DNA from 4 places in the Bacillus sp. ISL-39 genome. Region 3 is predicted to be linked to each of the others. Evidence: riboswitches for the same ligand, from Rfam matches in the RefSeq annotation. Region 3 holds a riboswitch; each other region holds the start of a gene.
The links. A riboswitch is a leader RNA that binds a small molecule or an ion and turns the genes downstream of it on or off. The one in region 3 is predicted to bind S-adenosylmethionine.
Positions count from the first base shown of each region.

Region 1: it holds a riboswitch for S-adenosylmethionine, as region 3 does, so the genes downstream of both, J7E37_RS06490 (sugar ABC transporter substrate-binding protein) here and mtnW (2,3-diketo-5-methylthiopentyl-1-phosphate enolase) in region 3, are expected to answer to the same signal.
Region 2: it holds a riboswitch for S-adenosylmethionine, as region 3 does, so the genes downstream of both, J7E37_RS19485 (O-acetylhomoserine aminocarboxypropyltransferase/cysteine synthase family protein) here and mtnW (2,3-diketo-5-methylthiopentyl-1-phosphate enolase) in region 3, are expected to answer to the same signal.
Region 4: it holds a riboswitch for S-adenosylmethionine, as region 3 does, so the genes downstream of both, J7E37_RS02775 (LLM class flavin-dependent oxidoreductase) here and mtnW (2,3-diketo-5-methylthiopentyl-1-phosphate enolase) in region 3, are expected to answer to the same signal.

Region 1 covers NZ_JAGGQM010000005.1:79,297-83,711, reverse strand. The annotation lists gene J7E37_RS06495 (dynamin family protein) at 1-2,286, shown strand, start outside; SAM riboswitch class I at 2,438-2,545, shown strand; gene J7E37_RS06490 (sugar ABC transporter substrate-binding protein) at 2,648-3,745, shown strand; gene J7E37_RS06485 (sugar ABC transporter ATP-binding protein) at 3,981-4,415, shown strand, end outside.
Region 2 covers NZ_JAGGQM010000028.1:101,490-105,904, forward strand. The annotation lists gene J7E37_RS19475 (MFS transporter) at 182-1,447, shown strand; gene J7E37_RS19480 (hypothetical protein) at 1,630-1,968, shown strand; SAM riboswitch class I at 2,055-2,157, shown strand; gene J7E37_RS19485 (O-acetylhomoserine aminocarboxypropyltransferase/cysteine synthase family protein) at 2,235-3,551, shown strand; SAM riboswitch class I at 3,663-3,776, shown strand; gene J7E37_RS19490 (methionine ABC transporter ATP-binding protein) at 4,063-4,415, shown strand, end outside.
Region 3 covers NZ_JAGGQM010000002.1:722,063-726,477, forward strand. The annotation lists gene J7E37_RS05400 (methylthioribulose 1-phosphate dehydratase) at 1-63, opposite strand, end outside; gene J7E37_RS05405 (2-hydroxy-3-keto-5-methylthiopentenyl-1-phosphate phosphatase) at 60-722, opposite strand; gene mtnW (2,3-diketo-5-methylthiopentyl-1-phosphate enolase) at 719-1,942, opposite strand; SAM riboswitch class I at 2,037-2,144, opposite strand; gene J7E37_RS05415 (pyridoxal phosphate-dependent aminotransferase) at 2,220-3,401, opposite strand; gene J7E37_RS05420 (carbon-nitrogen family hydrolase) at 3,528-4,310, shown strand.
Region 4 covers NZ_JAGGQM010000002.1:220,499-224,913, forward strand. The annotation lists gene J7E37_RS02770 (ATP-grasp domain-containing protein) at 73-1,026, opposite strand; gene J7E37_RS02775 (LLM class flavin-dependent oxidoreductase) at 1,057-2,106, opposite strand; SAM riboswitch class I at 2,249-2,354, opposite strand; gene J7E37_RS02780 (LL-diaminopimelate aminotransferase) at 2,437-3,618, opposite strand; gene clpP (ATP-dependent Clp endopeptidase proteolytic subunit ClpP) at 3,968-4,415, opposite strand, start outside.

The sequences.
Region 1 (4,415 bases), on a different contig from region 3:
GCTTTCTTTGAAGAACACCAGGACTGGGAAAATGCTGTCGAATTGGCGGTCAATGAAGGTGTTCGAACCGGTTCGCCTAAATGGTTCGACGTCTTGAATCAGTATGTAGAACAGGGGCATACCATCCAATTCTCACCGGATTATTTTAGCGAAGCATTATCCGTCCTATTCCAGGTGGACCGAAGCCGGTTTGAACAGCTCGCTGTCTCATTGTGGGAAAGCTACAAAGACCAAAGCTCATACATGACATGGCTGAGGGAATTTAACCAATTGTTCAGCGGGATGGACGGCAATAGAAGAGACGGGTGGACTCATCTTTCAGCTGCCTATCAGGACACCTATTTCGAGTTGATTAATGGGGATCGGTTGATTAAGGAAATTTCACCGCTGATTCCGGAGTTGCTGACTAACTGGCTCAAAATAACAAGTCCTGTTAACAGCCTTGTGTCGGCATCATCGATTATAGCGTGGAATGAAGTATTTCCAGGGACCATTACCGCGTCGGCAATTCACGATGCCGAGAATCTTGTGCTGAATTCGCGCGAATACCATGATGGCTACGAGGATAGCATGCAGCTATTTGAAACAATCATTAAATGGGCAGAGAATCATGAGATAGAGGTAGGCAACAGGATTAAGTGGCTGGTTCAGGAGCTGCAGGAATCCAATGTCCATAATCTGCTGATCGCCGGTTTATCTGGCAATGGAAAGTCATCCTTCGTCAATACCATTATTGGGGAAGAACTGATCACATCTCCTACTGCGGCGGTCATCCGGTTCACGAACGAGGAGAATCCGGAAATCTATGAAATCACCGATACGGACGTCCGCCAAATCACGGATATCGAGGACTTCAAGGAAAGTGCAGGAGTTCGCCGACAGAACCATAAAAATGAAACGATCATTGATTTCAGAGCTGAGTTTCCGTTCCTGCGCGACCATGGACTGGCGCTGATTGATACTCCTGGAGTCAATCGCAATAACTATGACAATCACCCGTTGTACAATTACCTGAGGTTTGCAGATAGCTTACTTTTTGTGCTCAATGCCAATGATCCTTTTACGGAAAAAGAAAGGGAAATCCTCTCGAAAATTTCAGAGTACTTCCCGCAGCTTCCAATACACTTCCTGTTGAACAAAATAGATTCAATATACAGTCAGCAGGAGGCAATAGAAGTTTTTGACCAAACATGGGCTGAAATCAGCCAATACTATCCTGACGCAAAAATGTTTGCTTTCTCAGCTAACTATGATCTAGGCAAGCAGCTGAAAGATTTCTCTGATTTTATTAAAACAAACAACAGGACATTCGACATCGAGCAGGAGCGCACAGCAAAACTGCAATTCTTTGTCAGAAGGGCCATTACGTATTTGCTTGATAAACGGATTGAAATTGAGAACAACCATATGGAAATAATTAACTGGAACGAAGAAATGGTGAGCAAGCTGAACGGTGCCATCAACCAGCTGGGAGACATTGAAGAAGAGAAATCGAAATCCATTCAGAAGTCATACCGTAAAATCAAGGATGAGACCCGTGCGGAAATCATTGAAAAAATCCCGGAGATCCTTCGCAGTTGTTCTGAATTGGTGACAGAGGATACCGATTTCGGAAAAATCCATACTGAAATGGATGAAGCAATGAACAAGAAGATTAGGGAATATCTTGATGAAACCGTTTTGCCGAAATTCCATGAAGATTTGCAGGGCTGGATTCAGCATTCGAAAGACGAATTCGAGCATAGCCAAAACTACTTGAATGAAATGGCCGAGGGCTTTAACTCGATGTATGGAGATGAACGGATCAGTCTTGACTGTGATTTCAGGGTGCTTGATGACTGGCGCCGCGATGCAAGCCGGATGACGAACGGTGTACACTATGAAAATGTCAACATCATGAACCGCCCGACGCCGCAGCAGTTCTTCCTGAAAAGCGCCGGCAAGCTGCTTGGCGTGCTGCCGCAAAATAATGCGATGCTTTATAACCGTTACAAAACCTATCTGGAGTCAGAAGACTATTATGATATCGGCGTAACCATCGCGAAAAGATTCCTGCAGCAATTCGAGATTTTTGAAAAATCGATTGAACGCGATGTGAATCTGTTCTTCAAAAACCCATTCAATGTACTGGAAGAAGCAGTAGAAGAAGCCAAATCGGAAATCGATTATGGCAAGGCGGAACTTGAAAAAATGAGGATCAACCCGGAACTGTACCGCGACCCATTGACACTGTACGAAGTAAAGCTCCGACAGTTTGAATGGATGACCGCGGCAGGCAGAGGTTAAGCGGAAAAGGAGGATTCCGATTTGGGGTCTTCCTTTTTGCTGCTTGAAGTAAAAAGAATAAAATTTAATTTTCATAATAATATTGACAATATGAGTATAGGAGTTTAAAGTAAAATTTATCGATTTGCAACATTTACTCAATAAAGAAATTCTCTTATCAAGAGTGGCAGAGGGACTGGCCCTGTGACGCCCAGCAACCGTTCCAGATGGAATTGGTGCTAAATCCTGCAAAACAATTTTTTGTTTTGAAAGATAAGAGAGGAATCCGACTTTGCATTTTATTGCGTTTGAAACCTCTCTTTTCTGGAGAGGTTTTTTTATTTGTTTTAAATAAGCAAATCAATCAAAGGGGGAGAATCAGATGAAAAAAGGAATTAAAAAAGTATTTTTAGGTGTTGTTGCTTCTGCTTTGCTGCTGACAGGCTGCGGCGGCGGAGAGACGAAGACGGCCAGCGGACCTGTAGAAGGTGTTCCTGATCGATTTGCCAAAGGGGAGAAAGTCAAAATCAAAGTCATCCGCAAGATTGGCGGAGATGACCATACAGCGCAATTTTTAGCCGGAGCGAAAGCAGAAGGGGAAGCGCTCGGCTTCAAGGTAGATGTCTTCACAGCGAATGGAGATACAGCCAAATTCCATGATGCAATCAACCAGGGGCTGCAGCAGGATTATGATGGATTCATCATTTCCCATGGAGATGACGCAGCTACTGTAGATGATGTAAAAAAATTAGTTGAAAAAGGCAAAAGCGTCGTAACTTTCGATTCAAATCCGGATTTGGCTCAGGTAGAGGGAGTCACACTTACATCCCAGGATGATGAGGCTCTCGCCACGCAGGCACTAGACCAGCTTGTGAAGGACCAAAATGGAGAAGCGAATATCGTTTACCTCTGGGTTGATGGCTTCCCGCCAATGGTCAGAAGAAATAAAGTTTACCAGGAAACCTTGAAGGCAAATCCAGGAATTAAAGAGGTTGAGAGATTCGGAGTGGCCGCTGCTGATACAAGTGTCCAAACGCAGAATGCTGTGGCCGCGATGCTCAATAAGCATCCAAAAGGAGAAATCGACGCAATTTTCGCAACGTGGGACGCTTTCGCGATCGGCGCAGCACGTGCCATTAAGGAAGCTGGCCGCGATGAAATCAAGATCTACGGAATTGATGTTTCCAATGCTGATCTGCAGGAAATCCAGGGAGAAGGCAGCCCATGGAAATATGCAGCAGCTGTCGATCCGAAGCTGATCGGGGAAGTGAATATGAGATTGCTGGCGAAGAAGCTGGCTGGCGAGGAAACACCAGCAACCTATGACCTTGAAGCATCACTGATTTCACAGAAACAACTGCAGCAGTCAAAAAATCCGGTGAACATGGTCAATCTTGCTGAAATCATCGAAGGCTGGGGCGAATCAGACGCATTTTTGGAAGATTGGATGGAGAAATTGAAGGATCACTATAAGAAATAACCAGTAAAAAGGTTGGTTTAGAATTTTATAGCGACTTTTTCCATTTTATAGCGACTTTCCCAATTATATAGCGACTTTTCCCATTTTATAGCGACTTTTCCGATTTTATAGCGGAAATCTCATTTTTATAGCGAATTGGAAATTTCACGCGATTTTTTCCAGTTCAGCGAACAAAGCAGACACTCTCAAAAAAAAGAGTGTCTGTTTTACAGATTGATAGGGAGGAGGAACCTGGATGAAACTTCAAATGAACAACATCAGTATTGATTTTCCGGGGGTGCGTGCGCTGAACGATGTTAATTTCAGCACGGAAACTGGCAGCATCCATGCGTTGATTGGCGCGAACGGCGCGGGTAAATCGACATTAATGAAGGTGCTTTCCGGTGCCCACAATCATTACACAGGGGAAATCCTGCTAGGTGGCGAGAGTGTGGAAATCAGAACGCCGGCTCATGCGCAGAAACTCGGGATTCAGACGGTCTACCAGGAGGTTGATACTGCCATCATCCCGTCGCTGACTGTTGGAGAAAATATCATGCTCAATCACACGGTGCAGGCAATGAAAAACAAGCACTGGGTGAATTGGAAGCAGCTTTTCAAACAAGCAGAGGATATTCTATCAGGCATGAACCTTCAGATTCCTGTGAAAAAGCTTGCCGGTGAGCTGACG
Region 2 (4,415 bases), on a different contig from region 3:
TTGCCCATTTCAGATATGTGTTTTGTTTTTACCTTTAAAAGATGATATTGCCGGATAGAAGCGATACTTCCCCGTTAGATAGAGATCCTTTTCTAATAAAAATGAATCGACAAAATAGATTTACATATCGTTCCATAAATATTATATTTAGATTAGCGAAATAATTGAGGGGCGAAATAAAATGGCTCTATACCAGGAATGGGCGGCACAAATTAAAACTTATAATCGAAACATACGACTTACCTTCATTGCGAACATATTGACCCAGATTGGCCTTGGAATTTTCATGGTCATTTATAATTTTTACATCAGGGAGTTAGGCTATAATGAGCTTGTAAACGGAAAGGTCATAGCCATGACCTCGCTGGCAACTGCTCTCATTCTTATCCCTGCAGGCATACTGAGTGATAAAGCAGGCAGGAAAAAATTAATGCTGTATGGAGCCGTCACGACAGGGCTGATCTTATTCAGCCGGAGTATTGTTGAAAGTCAGTCCTTATTAATTCTTTTTGCGTTTGGAACAGGCCTTGCTTCCGCATTTATCCAGGTGTCGATCATTCCCTGGCTGGCGGAGAATTCGAAACCTGAACAACGCGTACATTTATTCAGTATTCACTTTGCGATGATGACGGGTGCCAATGTAATAGGAAGTCTTTTGGGTGGAATCCTCACAGACTTATTCGGCATGGTGGTACCTGGACTTGAAAGTATCAGGTATACATTGATGATTGGATCGTTCTTGTTTATGGCTGCCCTGCTTCCGATTATGAGGTTAAATGAAAATCGGCCATCCCGCATATCGGCTGGCGATATAAAAGAAAAATCCAAAATCATCCCGCATAAAGCCAGCTTCAAAATTATCCTGCTGTTTGCGGTAGCCCAATTGATGATAGGCTTTGGAGCAGGATTGGTCATCCCATACTTGAACCTCTATTTTGCGGATCGGTTCATGGCTTCCAATTCATTGATTGGCCTGGTCATTTCACTGGGGCAGGGAGCAACAGCTGTAGCGATGATCATCGGGCCTTTGGTTGTGCGCAGACTTGGGGAAGTAAGAGCGGTAGTTGTTTTACAGATGCTTTCTTTGCCGTTTTTGCTGCTGACAGCGTACACTCAGAATTTTTGGCTGGCAGCTCTAGGCTTTTTATTCCGTCAGGCACTAATGAACGCGGGCAATCCAATCCAGATGTCGTTAATGATGTCGAAGGTTGATGATTCCATGAAGGGTTTGGCCAACTCTGTGAATCAAATGGTGTTTAATCTCGGCTGGGCAGTGATGGGGCCGGTATCGACTGGGATTGTCTTGAAATACGGTACCTATTGGGGATATGCAACAGTTTTTACTATCACTGCTGGTCTGTATTTAGTTGGATCCACTTATTTCTTCGTAGTCTTCAAAACGATGGATAAGCCAAAATCCGGCATAGTGAATACAAAAACGGCTTGATTACTGTATTTCTTTGGATATATTTCTCGGGAAATGAAAGACAATGCCGAAATATCACACGGTATTGTCTTTTTTACGTTATTCACGATGTAAATTCATTTTTCATCGAATTATTTGTCGAAGGATTCCAACAGGTTTTTCCCTAATTACAAGGAATATGTAATATGAGGGAGTTGATCGGAATGCAAGAACGAATAGACAGGTTTGTGAATGAGATTCCCAACAAAGAGCATATTCTGCAACTAGTAAAAAAACTGGATTTAATCTTAAAAATAGAAGCAGAGGGTAACACCTACTACATGTCTTTTAAGGATGGCAGGGTTGCCCGCTGTGATCCCTGTATGGATACGGGAAAAACTGCAACAATCTCGGGGATGAATGCGTATTTTGAGCATTTATTTGATGGGAATCTTAAATTGCTGCAAGGAATAAAGATGAATTATTTTACAACTGATTGTCCTTTTCGCGCCCAATTGGTTTTGGAATCGTTATTTTATCTTGCGGGACCAGTTCGTGTATAAATTTATATCTGAATAATCTAAATATATTGACTGGTAATTTGTGACGTGCTATTATCACTTTAACGCAGTAAAAACGAAATTGAATATTCTTATCCAGAGAGGCGGAGGGACTGGCCCCATGAAGCCCGGCAACCGGTTGTGAAACACGGTGCTAATTCCAGCAGAGTTTTTGCTCTGAAAAGATAAGGAGAGATGATAAATGACCCTCTTCTTAGGAAGAGGGTTTTTGTTTTTTCAGATAAATTATTTAGATTGGAGAGATGGAGATGACTAATGAGCAAAAGACTTACAGGATAGAAACGCTGGGGGTACATGGCGGCCAGTCACCAGACCCGGTGACCGGAGCAAGGGCAGTACCAATTTATTCGAGCAATGCATTCCAATTCGAAAACACAGAACATGCAGCAGATTTATTTGCACTTAAAGAACCGGGTTATATTTATTCAAGGATACATAATCCGACTGTTACTGCCCTGGAAGAAAAAGTGGCTTTGCTTGAAGGCGGTGTAGGTGCGCTCGCTTTATCAAGCGGGATGTCTGCCATCACGATGGCCATCCTGAACATTGCGCATGCGGGTGATGAGATTGTCGCTGCCGCTAATCTATATGGGGGCACATACAATCTATTTGCTGTCACCCTTCCAAAGTATGGAATAAAAGTTCACTTAGTTGATTCTGTTGATCCTGAAAATTTCCGAAAGGCGATCACTCCAAAAACAAAAGCAGTCTATGCAGAAACAATCGGCAATCCAAGTCTCAGGGTTCTGGATATTGAAGCTGTGGCCGAAGTTGCTCACGAAGCAGGTGTTCCGCTGATCATCGATAACACATTTGCAACACCATATCTATGCCGGCCAATTGAACATGGCGCAGATATCGTCGTCCACTCGGCAACCAAGTGGCTATTAGGAAATGGGACAGTCATGGGCGGGATTATTGTGGATGGCGGAAACTTTGATTGGAAGTCTCCTAAATTCCCAGGCTTCAATGAGCCGGACAACAGCTACCATAACATTGTCTACAGTGAAGCAATCGGTGCTGCCGCCTATATCGTAAAGGCAAGAGTACAGCTTTTGCGTGACCTTGGACCGGCACTCAGTCCGCTGAGTGCGTTCCAATTCAATCTTGGCATAGAAACTTTGCATGTCCGCATGAAGGAGCATATCGCCAATACCCGTAAAATCGTAGGTTACCTTGAGTCCCATCCTGCTGTTACATGGGTCAGCTATCCAGGTCACGAGTCACATCCTGACAAAGAATTGGCAGATCGTTATCTTCCAAAGGGAGCCGGGGCAGTAGTCATTTTTGGAATTGAAGGCGGCAGGGAAGCCGGAGCAAAGCTGATCAACTCATTAGAATTATGGTCCCATGTCGCGAACGTCGGCGACGCAAAAAGCCTGATTATCCATCCTGCAAGCACAACCCATCAGCAGCTGGACTCAGAAGGCCTTAAAGCAGCTGGGGTTCCTGAAGATTTAATCCGCCTGTCAGTGGGGATTGAAAACGTTGAGGACATCATTGAAGACCTGGAGCAGGCGATCGAAAAAGCGACCGGAGTACCTGGAGTCCCGGCTAAAATTTGAAATCCATAACCTTCCAGAAAATATTTGAAAATAATTTTATTGACACACTTTTTTACTCCGTGCTACAATCACACTCGTAACTTAAAACCGATTAGATAATTTAATAGCGTGCTCTTATCAAGAGAGGTGGAGGGAAGTGCCCTATGAAGCCCGGCAACCGTCAGTAAGCATTGCTTGCTGAAATGGTGCCAATTCACGCAAAGCGATCGCTTTGACAGATGAGAGAAAGGAATCCACTATTACTATGCCTTTCTGCTCACTTGCAGGAAGGCTTTTATTTTGTTCTTTTCGAATAAATGCTAAAAAGTTATAGCCAAAAAGCATGTCCGAAAAGATTTTATCACAAGAGCACAATTTTCCCGTTAAGGATAAGAGCCTATTGCCCGATTTTACTGAGTTTGAATTTTTTCGGTTAGGGAATGGGAAACTAGATTGATAACCTTCTTATTTTTAGGGAAATTTAACGGTTTTAATAAGTGTGGAATACTCGGTTGCAAAGAGGGGGAGTCAATTGATTACAATAAAAAATGCCAGAAAGATTTATCCTTCCAACAAGGGAGAGGTTAAGGCAGTCGATGATGTCAACCTTGAAGTCAAGGAAGGAGAAATCTACGGAGTCATCGGCTACAGTGGTGCCGGTAAAAGTACTTTGATTCGAATGCTGAATGGGCTGGAGATCCCGACATCAGGTTCTGTAGTTGTAGCCGGAAAGGAAGTTTCCAGGATTAAGGGAGCAGAACTGCGCAAGGCCCGCCAGGAAATCAGCATGATTTTCCAGCATTTCAACCTGCTCTGGTCAAGAACAGTGGCAGAGAATATCGCGTTCCCGCTTGAAATTGCAGGAGTTCCAAGTGCTGAGAGAGA
Region 3 (4,415 bases):
ACGCTCTGCCAGTTCAGTCTTTACATCCGCCAATTCTTCCCACTTACCTTCTAAAATGCTCATCCTCTCACCCCTGTCTCAGTTTTAAGAGCTTCAATACAGTCATAAAACGTTTCAAATGGTCTATATGCGATTTCCCACTCTTCGCATTTATCCTTCAAGTAATCTCTAGCCAGTACAAGATCTGCTTTTTTGGCAGCTTCCAAATCTGTTACGGAATCCCCGATGACGATTTTATAAGCATCGCTTTGTTCTAATCTTCTCATGATTGTTGGTTTGCAGCAGCCGCAATCATTTGAACACTGATCATCGCAGCTGTTTGGCCATTCAATTTTTATTGTTTCGCCGGAAAAATCTGAACCGTTGCAGTAGATGCCTGTTATCGGTCCGAATGGTTCAATGATTGGTTCGAGAAAAAAGTCAATACCGCCGCTGACGATGTAAACAGGAATTCCTTCTTCATGGGCAAAATCAAGAAACTCCTGAAAACCCGGACGGATCCTAGCCTTCTCTTTAGCAAACTGAATAATTTCTTCCTTCTTGGAGACCGGAAGGAGGGAAAACATTTTCCCTACTCCTTCCCTGATTGAAATACTGCGGTCAAGCACCGCTTCTTTTATTTCATCCCAGCCATCAGGCGCGAATTCCTTCATGATCGCTATGATATTATCCTTTTCGGTTACTGTTCCGTCAAAGTCACAAAAAATCACTGGCTGACTCACTTTGCCACCGCCTCTGACGAACCCCAAAGAGCAATAGCAGCTTTCAACTCATCATGCTCAAGTGCGCCTTCTTCAAGTGTTTTTCCTTGAAGTACGGTATCAATTGCCTGTCTGAATGCCTTCCCGCCGCCCTGTGCTCCACGAGGATGTCCATGGACGCCTCCACCAGCATTTATGATTGAATCCACACCGAAATCTTTTATAAGCAGCGGTACCATTCCAGGATGAATGCCTGCTGATGGAACCGGGAATGTCCTTGTGAATTGATCCTCAGCAGTCAGTGCCTCGGCTATTGATAACGCCTGCTGCTTTTCGAGTGCCACACTTCCATAAGGTGACGGGAACAGCGAGAAGTCAGCCCCGGCATAGCGGAGTAATTTTCCCAGAAGCAAAGAATGTGAAAAACCATATTCATCAGCCGATGTCAGCGCACCGCTTACTGCAGGGTGAGCCATGATTGGGATGCCGATTTCATCATCTTCCCTTAGTTCCTGTAAAACATCCAGGCCATAGGCAAACACATTGAACAACAGTGCGTCGGCTCCAAGTTCAGCCGCTTTTCTTGCTTTGTCCTTCAACTGTAAGGTTCTTCCTGTTAGATTGGCAGCATATAAGGTTCTGTGCCCAGTAGATTCATATACTTCTTCAAGGACCTCTTTACCAAGAGCGATCCTTTTTTCAAAAGGTGTAAGCTCATTTTCAAACAGTATTTCATCGTCCTTGATCAGATCAACACCACCAAGGCTTTGTTCTTTAAGCTGTTTTAGCAGAAAGTCCATATCACGTCCGATGACACCTTTGAAGATGCTCATTAGCAATGGACGATCATAAACACCAAGCTTGCTCCTGATTCCTTCAATTCCAAAACGCGGACCCGGAAAGTCTTTCTTTAATTCATCTCCAAATTCCAGATCGATAAGTTTTACCTTGCCATCAAGCGATAGTTTTCCAAAAACTGTTGTAAGAATGGCTGGCAGGTCTGGAGAAAAATTGAGAGCAGGGTAAGCGATTTTGATTGTTGCCACTGTCTCTGAATTGTTGTCCTTACTTGAACCTTCAACAGAAACCACTCTCCCCTTATGTTTTCTCAATTGTTTTTGATCCAGTTCCGGCAAATCAGTCCAGGACCCTACCGTCAGCCCAAGCGCGATTCCCTCTGCTTTTATCTCCGGGTTATGTTTAGCATCATGGATTATATATGTCGCTGTAATTTCACTCATGAGGATCAATCCTTTCATTACTTGTGGACCCATTATTATTTTGGGCATAAAAAAACCTCTTCACAAAGAAGAGGTTAGAAAATACACTAAACTCTTCTCATCTTTCAGCTTTCGCTGCAAGAATTAGCACCGTGCCCAGCTAAATGCTGGATCGGTTGCCGGGCTTCATCGGGCTCGTCCCTCCGCCTGCTCTTGATAAGAAAATAATTTAATCAAGTTATTTAATTGGTTAAAGTGAATTTGTTAATTAGGATTATGTCAGGTTCGTAAATCAATGTCAACTATTTTTTTTGAATATTTCCAAGCTTTCAATCCTGCCAACTGCTTCACGCAATCTTTCTTCCGAAGTCAGCAAGCCAACCCTCACAAAACCCTCGCCATGCTCACCAAACCCTACACCTGGCGCAACTGCTATGTGTGCTTTTTCCAGCAAGAAATCCGCGAATTCAACTGAAGTGAATGGTTCTGGAACCTTCAGCCAGGCAAAAAATGAGCCTTTTGGAGCAGTCACCTCCCAGCCAATTTTTGTAAGACCGTCAATAAGTACGTTTCTTCTAGATTCATATAAATCATTCAGTTCAGCAACGCATTCTTGCGATCCCAGCAAAGCTTCTGCTGCAGCTTCCTGCACAGCACCAAACAAGCTGACATACATATGGTCCTGGAGCAAGTTGATTGCGGCTATTACACTCTTGTTCCCTGCCGCAAAGCCAACACGCCATCCAGCCATATTATATGTTTTTGACAATGTATAGATCTCGATCCCCACTTCCCTTGCATCCTCGGACTGTAAAAAGCTTTGCGGGCGGTTCCCGTCAAAGCCAATCGCTCCATAAGCAAAATCGTGTACTACACAAATTTCATTTTTTCGTGCCAGCTCGATTGTCTGATCAAAAAATTCTTTATCAGCCACTGCACCTGTAGGATTATTTGGGTAGTTGAGGAACATCAGCTTTGCTTTATCCAATTGATCTGAGCTTAACTCATCATAATCAGGCAGAAAGTCATTTTCTTCACGGAGTGGCATGGTCACCATCTTTGCCCTGGCAATCTCGACTCCAGACCAGTAGTCAGGATAGCCGGGATCTGGAACGAGAATTGTGTCCCCAGGATTCAACAGGCATTGAGGTATTTCTACGAGACCGGCTTTACCCCCGAATAGGATGGCAATTTCCTCTTCCGGATTAAGATCGACCCCATATTCTCTTTTATAAAACGCTGCTGCTGCTTCTTTTAACGAGCGAAAACCCCTGAAAGGCGAATACTTATGGTTAACCGGATTATCCGCAGCTTGCTTCAACCTTTCAACAATGTGCTGTGGAGTCGGCTGGTCAGGGTTCCCCTGCCCCAGATTTATTATGTCTGCCCCTTTTTCTGTATAAGCGCCCACCTTTTGCACCAGTGAAGCAAAAAATTGCTTGGGCAGGCTTTTCAGTAAATCTGATTGTGGAAATTCCATCTTCTCACCTGCTTAGAAAATATGTTATTATTTCAAAATTTTAATTGAAATTCTAGTCACAAATGATATAACGTAAAGAGTAACTTGTAAAGATATAATTTTCAGAAAGTATGGCGGTGATGAAGGATGAAATTTAAAATTGCATGCCTGCAAATGGATATTGCCTTTGGGGATCCTGCACAAAACTACAAAAACGCATCTAAACTGATTGCAGAGGCAAACTCTCAAAAACCTGATATCATAATCCTTCCGGAGCTCTGGACTACAGGGTATGACCTGAATAATTTAAAAAACACTGCGGAAGAGGATGCACAAGCAGCCAAAGCGTTTTTCAAGGATGCTGCCTTGGAATACAACTCCCATTTCATAGGCGGTTCTGTTGCCAATAAAACAGAATCAGGCATTGAAAATACATTGCTTGTATTTGATAAAAATGGAGTACATGCGGGAACCTACAGCAAGCTTCACTTGTTCAAGCTAATGGATGAGCATTTGTATCTGGCTGCCGGGAAGGAAAAGGGGTTGTTCTCTTTGGATGGCCACAAATTTGCCGGCCTGATCTGCTATGATATCCGGTTCCCGGAATGGGTCCGTGCCCATGCACTCCATGATGTCGAAGCGATGTTTGTTGTCGCTGAATGGCCAATCCAGAGGTTGGAACACTGGCGGGCATTGCTCATCGCCCGTGCAATCGAGAACCAATGCTTTGTAGTAGCCTGCAACCGTGCTGGTTCAGACCCTAACAATACTTTCGCCGGCCATTCATTGGTCATTAACCCATGGGGTGAAGTGATCGCTGAAGGTGGAGAAGGCGAGGAAATCCTCCTGGCGGAAATCGAGCTTGACGAGGTTAAGGAAGCAAGGAGCAAGATTCCTATCTTTACGGATCGCAGGCCAGAACTATATTAAAACAAAAAGCGGAGGCGACTGCCCAACTCCGACAAGCGTTGGAGGGCCTGACAGTGAAGTCGCTCTTTGACTTCATTGGCAGGACCGAAACGTCTCGAGGAGTTA
Region 4 (4,415 bases), 500 kb from region 3:
AGATACTTCCAATCAAGATAGATTATCACATTTTACCTCAGAAAAAACAAAAAAAGCAGGGGAAATCCCTGCTTATCTTGTCACAGCCCCGTACTCGGCAGCCAGCTTTTCTCTTAAAAACTTTGCCAGCTCAAGCATGCCAAATTTTCCTGCCTTTGCCTCTGCATCGGGATTGTAATTCGTATTTGTATTGATATCGTAAGTGAAGATTTCCCCTGCCTCGTTTCTGATGAATTCAATTCCGGCAACATGAATATTATTTGATTCAAGTACTCTTTTATATTTTTCAATAATGGGATCATTAAAGCCTTCAATTACCTGGAATTTCGGCTTTTCTTCAACCTCTTCACCTACCGGGCAGAACAGGTCTCCAATCTGGCATGCATCAGCCGGGCATAATTCAAAACCTTCCGAAGTATCGACTTTCACTGCATAAGCAAACTGGCCGCCGACAAACTCGCATCTGGTAATATAGCCCTCCGGGGACTGGATATATTCCTGAATCAGTGTCACACCATCAACCGGTTCTTCAAAAGAAGGTCCGTCAACATATGCCTTCAGTGCTTCGATTGATTGAAACAGCTGGACCCCAAGACCTTTTCCTGCTCGATTATGCTTCGTGATAAATGCCTTCCCGTCAAATTCCTTCGCAGCATCCAATAGCTGTTTTTTCCCGACAGTCGCAATTGTCCTCGGAGTTTCTACTCCATGCTTGGCCAGCTCGAGGTATTGCTTGACCTTGCTTACTTCCAGTTCCAGCGCCCGGGATCCGTTGTATACCTTCCTGCCGTTGTTCTCCAGCCACGATAGAACCTGCGCTGTATATTCAGGGGCGAAGCGATGGCCTCTTGTGTGAGAGGAAGCGCTCATCCTGCTGTAAAAAATACCTTCTGGCGGTTCCTTCGATAAATCCAGCAGGCCTTCGTCCAGATGCCATTCCTCAAAAGGAATCCCCAGCTCCTCAAGCCTCTTTGTTAAATGAATGGTCCATTCACTATTTTCATGGATGATGTATACTTTGCTCATTATTTCTTCCTCCCCTTAGTTTAATGTAGATTATACAATCGCTTGCTTTCTTTTTGCCTCAACAAGCGGCATTACTTGTTTTGCGAAACGTTCCATTTCTTCGAGCTGCGGAGAGAATTGCAGTAATAGCAATCCTAAACCGGCATCTTCATACTGCAATATCCGCTCGGCGATTTGTTCTGGTGTCCCTACTAAATTTGGCCTCAGTCCACGGTTTGATACCGAGTAATCCTGAAGCTGAATTTGCTGTTCAAGCTGGGATTTGCTTGTAAAGTCCTTAAAGCCCGCATAGGCACTTGATTCTTTTACAGTCGTGATCCGTTCCAATTCTGCAAATGCTTCTTTTTCGGTATCGCGGCAAATGACATAGGCAGCCATTCCGAACTCTGACAGTCCTGGATTTGACGTAGCAGCTCTGCGGTCTTTCATATCGGTTATTTTCTGTTCAATTTCTTCTACTGTTCCGCCATGCATGACATAGGCATCGCATTTTTCAACAATAGTCTGTTTTCCCTTTGGACTTTCCCCGCCGGCATAAAGAATCGGATTTGGCCGCTGGACTGGTTTCGGGAACAGCTTCGTATCCTTCAGCTGATAAAACTTCCCTTCATAAGAGAAGCTATCTTCACTCCATAGTCCCTTGAGTACATCAATGAACTCCGTAGTCCGCTCATATCTTTCATCATGTTCGGTAAAGATCCCGCCGTACTGACGCGCTTCTTCCTCCCACCAGGCAGAAACGACATTGAGGGTAAATCGCCCGTTGCTGATTTGGTCTATGTTTGCCGCCATCTTTGCTGTGATTGCAGGATTGTGGAAACCCGGCCTAACAGCAGCCATGATCTCGATTTTTTCAGTCACAGAAGCCAAAGCAGCAGCTGTTGTCCAGGCTTCTAGGGAGTCATGCTCCGGGCCTTTGATATCATTAAGATACAATTCGGCGATCAAAGTAGTTGAGTAGCCCCACTCTTCTGCTGACTGAATCACCTGCTTTGCATAATCAAAGGTAGGCGGCATGTTTTCATCCTCTACATTCCTTAGCCATCCGCCAAATATCGGCAGCCAAAATCCATACTTCATCACAATCTCTCCTCTGCTCATTTAAACTCAACTTAACCAACCCGATAAGTTGGTTTTACAGGAAAAACATTAGAGACTTAAAATTAAGCCTCCTAAACACAAAAAGCTCCCTTCTTTAAGAAGAGAGCCATAGAATACTCTCTTCTCATCTTTCAGACAAAATTGTCCGCAGGAATTGGCACAGTATTCTTTCAGAACCTGTTGCCGAGGTTTCGCAGGGCCTTTCCCTCCACCTCTCTTGATAAGAAGACATCATGTATTAAATTTTAGTTTAATAAAGTGATAATATTCTAAATTCAAACAAAAGTCAATTCGTTTATCGAAATATTTTTATATTTCTATCGGAAATCCTGACAGAAATTTATTTACCCTCCGAGATGCCTCTATTAGTCTTTCTGGAGGCTGAACCATAGCGATCCTGACATACCCTTCGCCTTGTTTGCCAAAAGCATCACCAGGAACGACGGCAATCCCTTCTTCCTCAATTAGCTTGAAGGCAAAATCGCGGGATTTCCAGCCGGCAGGAATTTTAGCCCACACAAACATCGTTGCCGGAGAATTAGCCACTTCCCATCCGCTGTCCCGAAAACCAGATACCAAAGCATCCCGCCGTGCTTCATACTGCTTTAGCTGATCCTTCAGGAAAGAATAATCAGAAGTAAGTGCGGCAATCGCTGCTTTTTGGATTGGGTAAAAGATGCCGTAATCGATATGTGATTTAAAGGAAGCAAGAATATCGATGACCTGTGAATTTCCTGCTACATATCCAATACGGCAGCCTGCCATATTGAAAGTCTTTGAGAGTGAATTGAACTCTACTCCAACTTCCTTTGCACCAGGGACGGATAAGAAACTGATTTGCGGGTTATGATCGTAAATCAATTCAGAATAGGCGAAGTCATGTACGACTAGGATATTATGTACGTTGGCGAATTCGATCACCTGTTCAAAAAAGCTGGTGTCAGCAAGTGCAGTGACAGGATTTCCAGGATAGCTCAAGATCACCATTTTTGTTTTTTGTAAAATTTCAAGAGGAATCTCATTAAGCTGCGGCAGGAATTTATTCTCTTCCAGTAAAGGCATAGGATAAATAGTGCCGCCTGCGATGGTAACACTCGCTTCATAGATCGGGTAACCTGGATCTGGAACAAGTACATAATCACCAGGATCAATGATGGCTGTAGCAAGATGCGCAAGCCCATCCTGCGAGCCCATTAGCTGCAGGACTTCACTTCCAGCTTCCAGTTCAACCGAATAACGCTGATGGTAAAAGTATTTTACCGCCTCGTTAAATTCACTAATTCCCTTAAGCGTGTACCCATATTTCCCTGGATTCATCGAATATTTAGCAAGCTCCTCCATGACAAAAGAAGGCGGTCCAAAATCCGGGCTTCCAATACTCAGGTCGATCACATCTTTCCCGTTCATCAAGGCCGCCTGCTTACGGTCAACCACTTCCTGAAAAATACTGGATGTCATTTTTCTAATCTTTTCTGATCCGTAGATTTTCATGGACATTCCCCTTTACTGTTCATTCATTCATGATGTTTTCGTCGAGGTTGATTCATCTGAATTTTTAAAATATAAATTCGATTATAGCATTTTCGTTTGATCAGTTCTAGAAAAAAATAATATGAGCTGCTATCCACCTTAACTTGCAACTGATTAAGCTTTTATTGCGGATAATTCCAGTTGGTGGTGATTTTTAATGTCAGTTTGATTTTTTTTAACATTGATTGAAAGCCTTTTAATACCTGTTACCAACAATTTAATACCAGTTGGGATTTCGGGTAACCGGATAGGTTAGATTTGCGAATATCGATGTTAAAACACAAAAAGAGCTGCCCAGGGCAGCTCTCCACTATTCTCGTGTGATGATTTTGTCGATAATCCCATATTCGAGTGCTTCTTGGGCACTCATGAAATAATCCCTGTCTGTATCCTTTGCGATTTTTTCCACTGGCTGGCCTGTTCTCTCGGATATAATTTTGTTCACATGATCACGCAGCTTAAGGATTCTTTTGGCTGAGATCTCAATTTCCGTCGCCTGGCCCCTTGCACCGCCCAGCGGCTGATGAATCATGATTTCACTGTTTGGCAATGCAAATCGTTTCCCTTTTGTACCGGCAAGCAGCAGCATGGCTCCAAACGATGCGGCCATTCCGATACAGATTGTGCTGATATCGGGCTTGATGTATTCCATCGTATCAAAAATCGCGAAGCCTGCTGTGGTTGAACCTCCAGGACTATTAATATAGATGGAGATATCCTTTTCAGGATTATCTGCTTCAAGAAACAGAAGCTGAGCA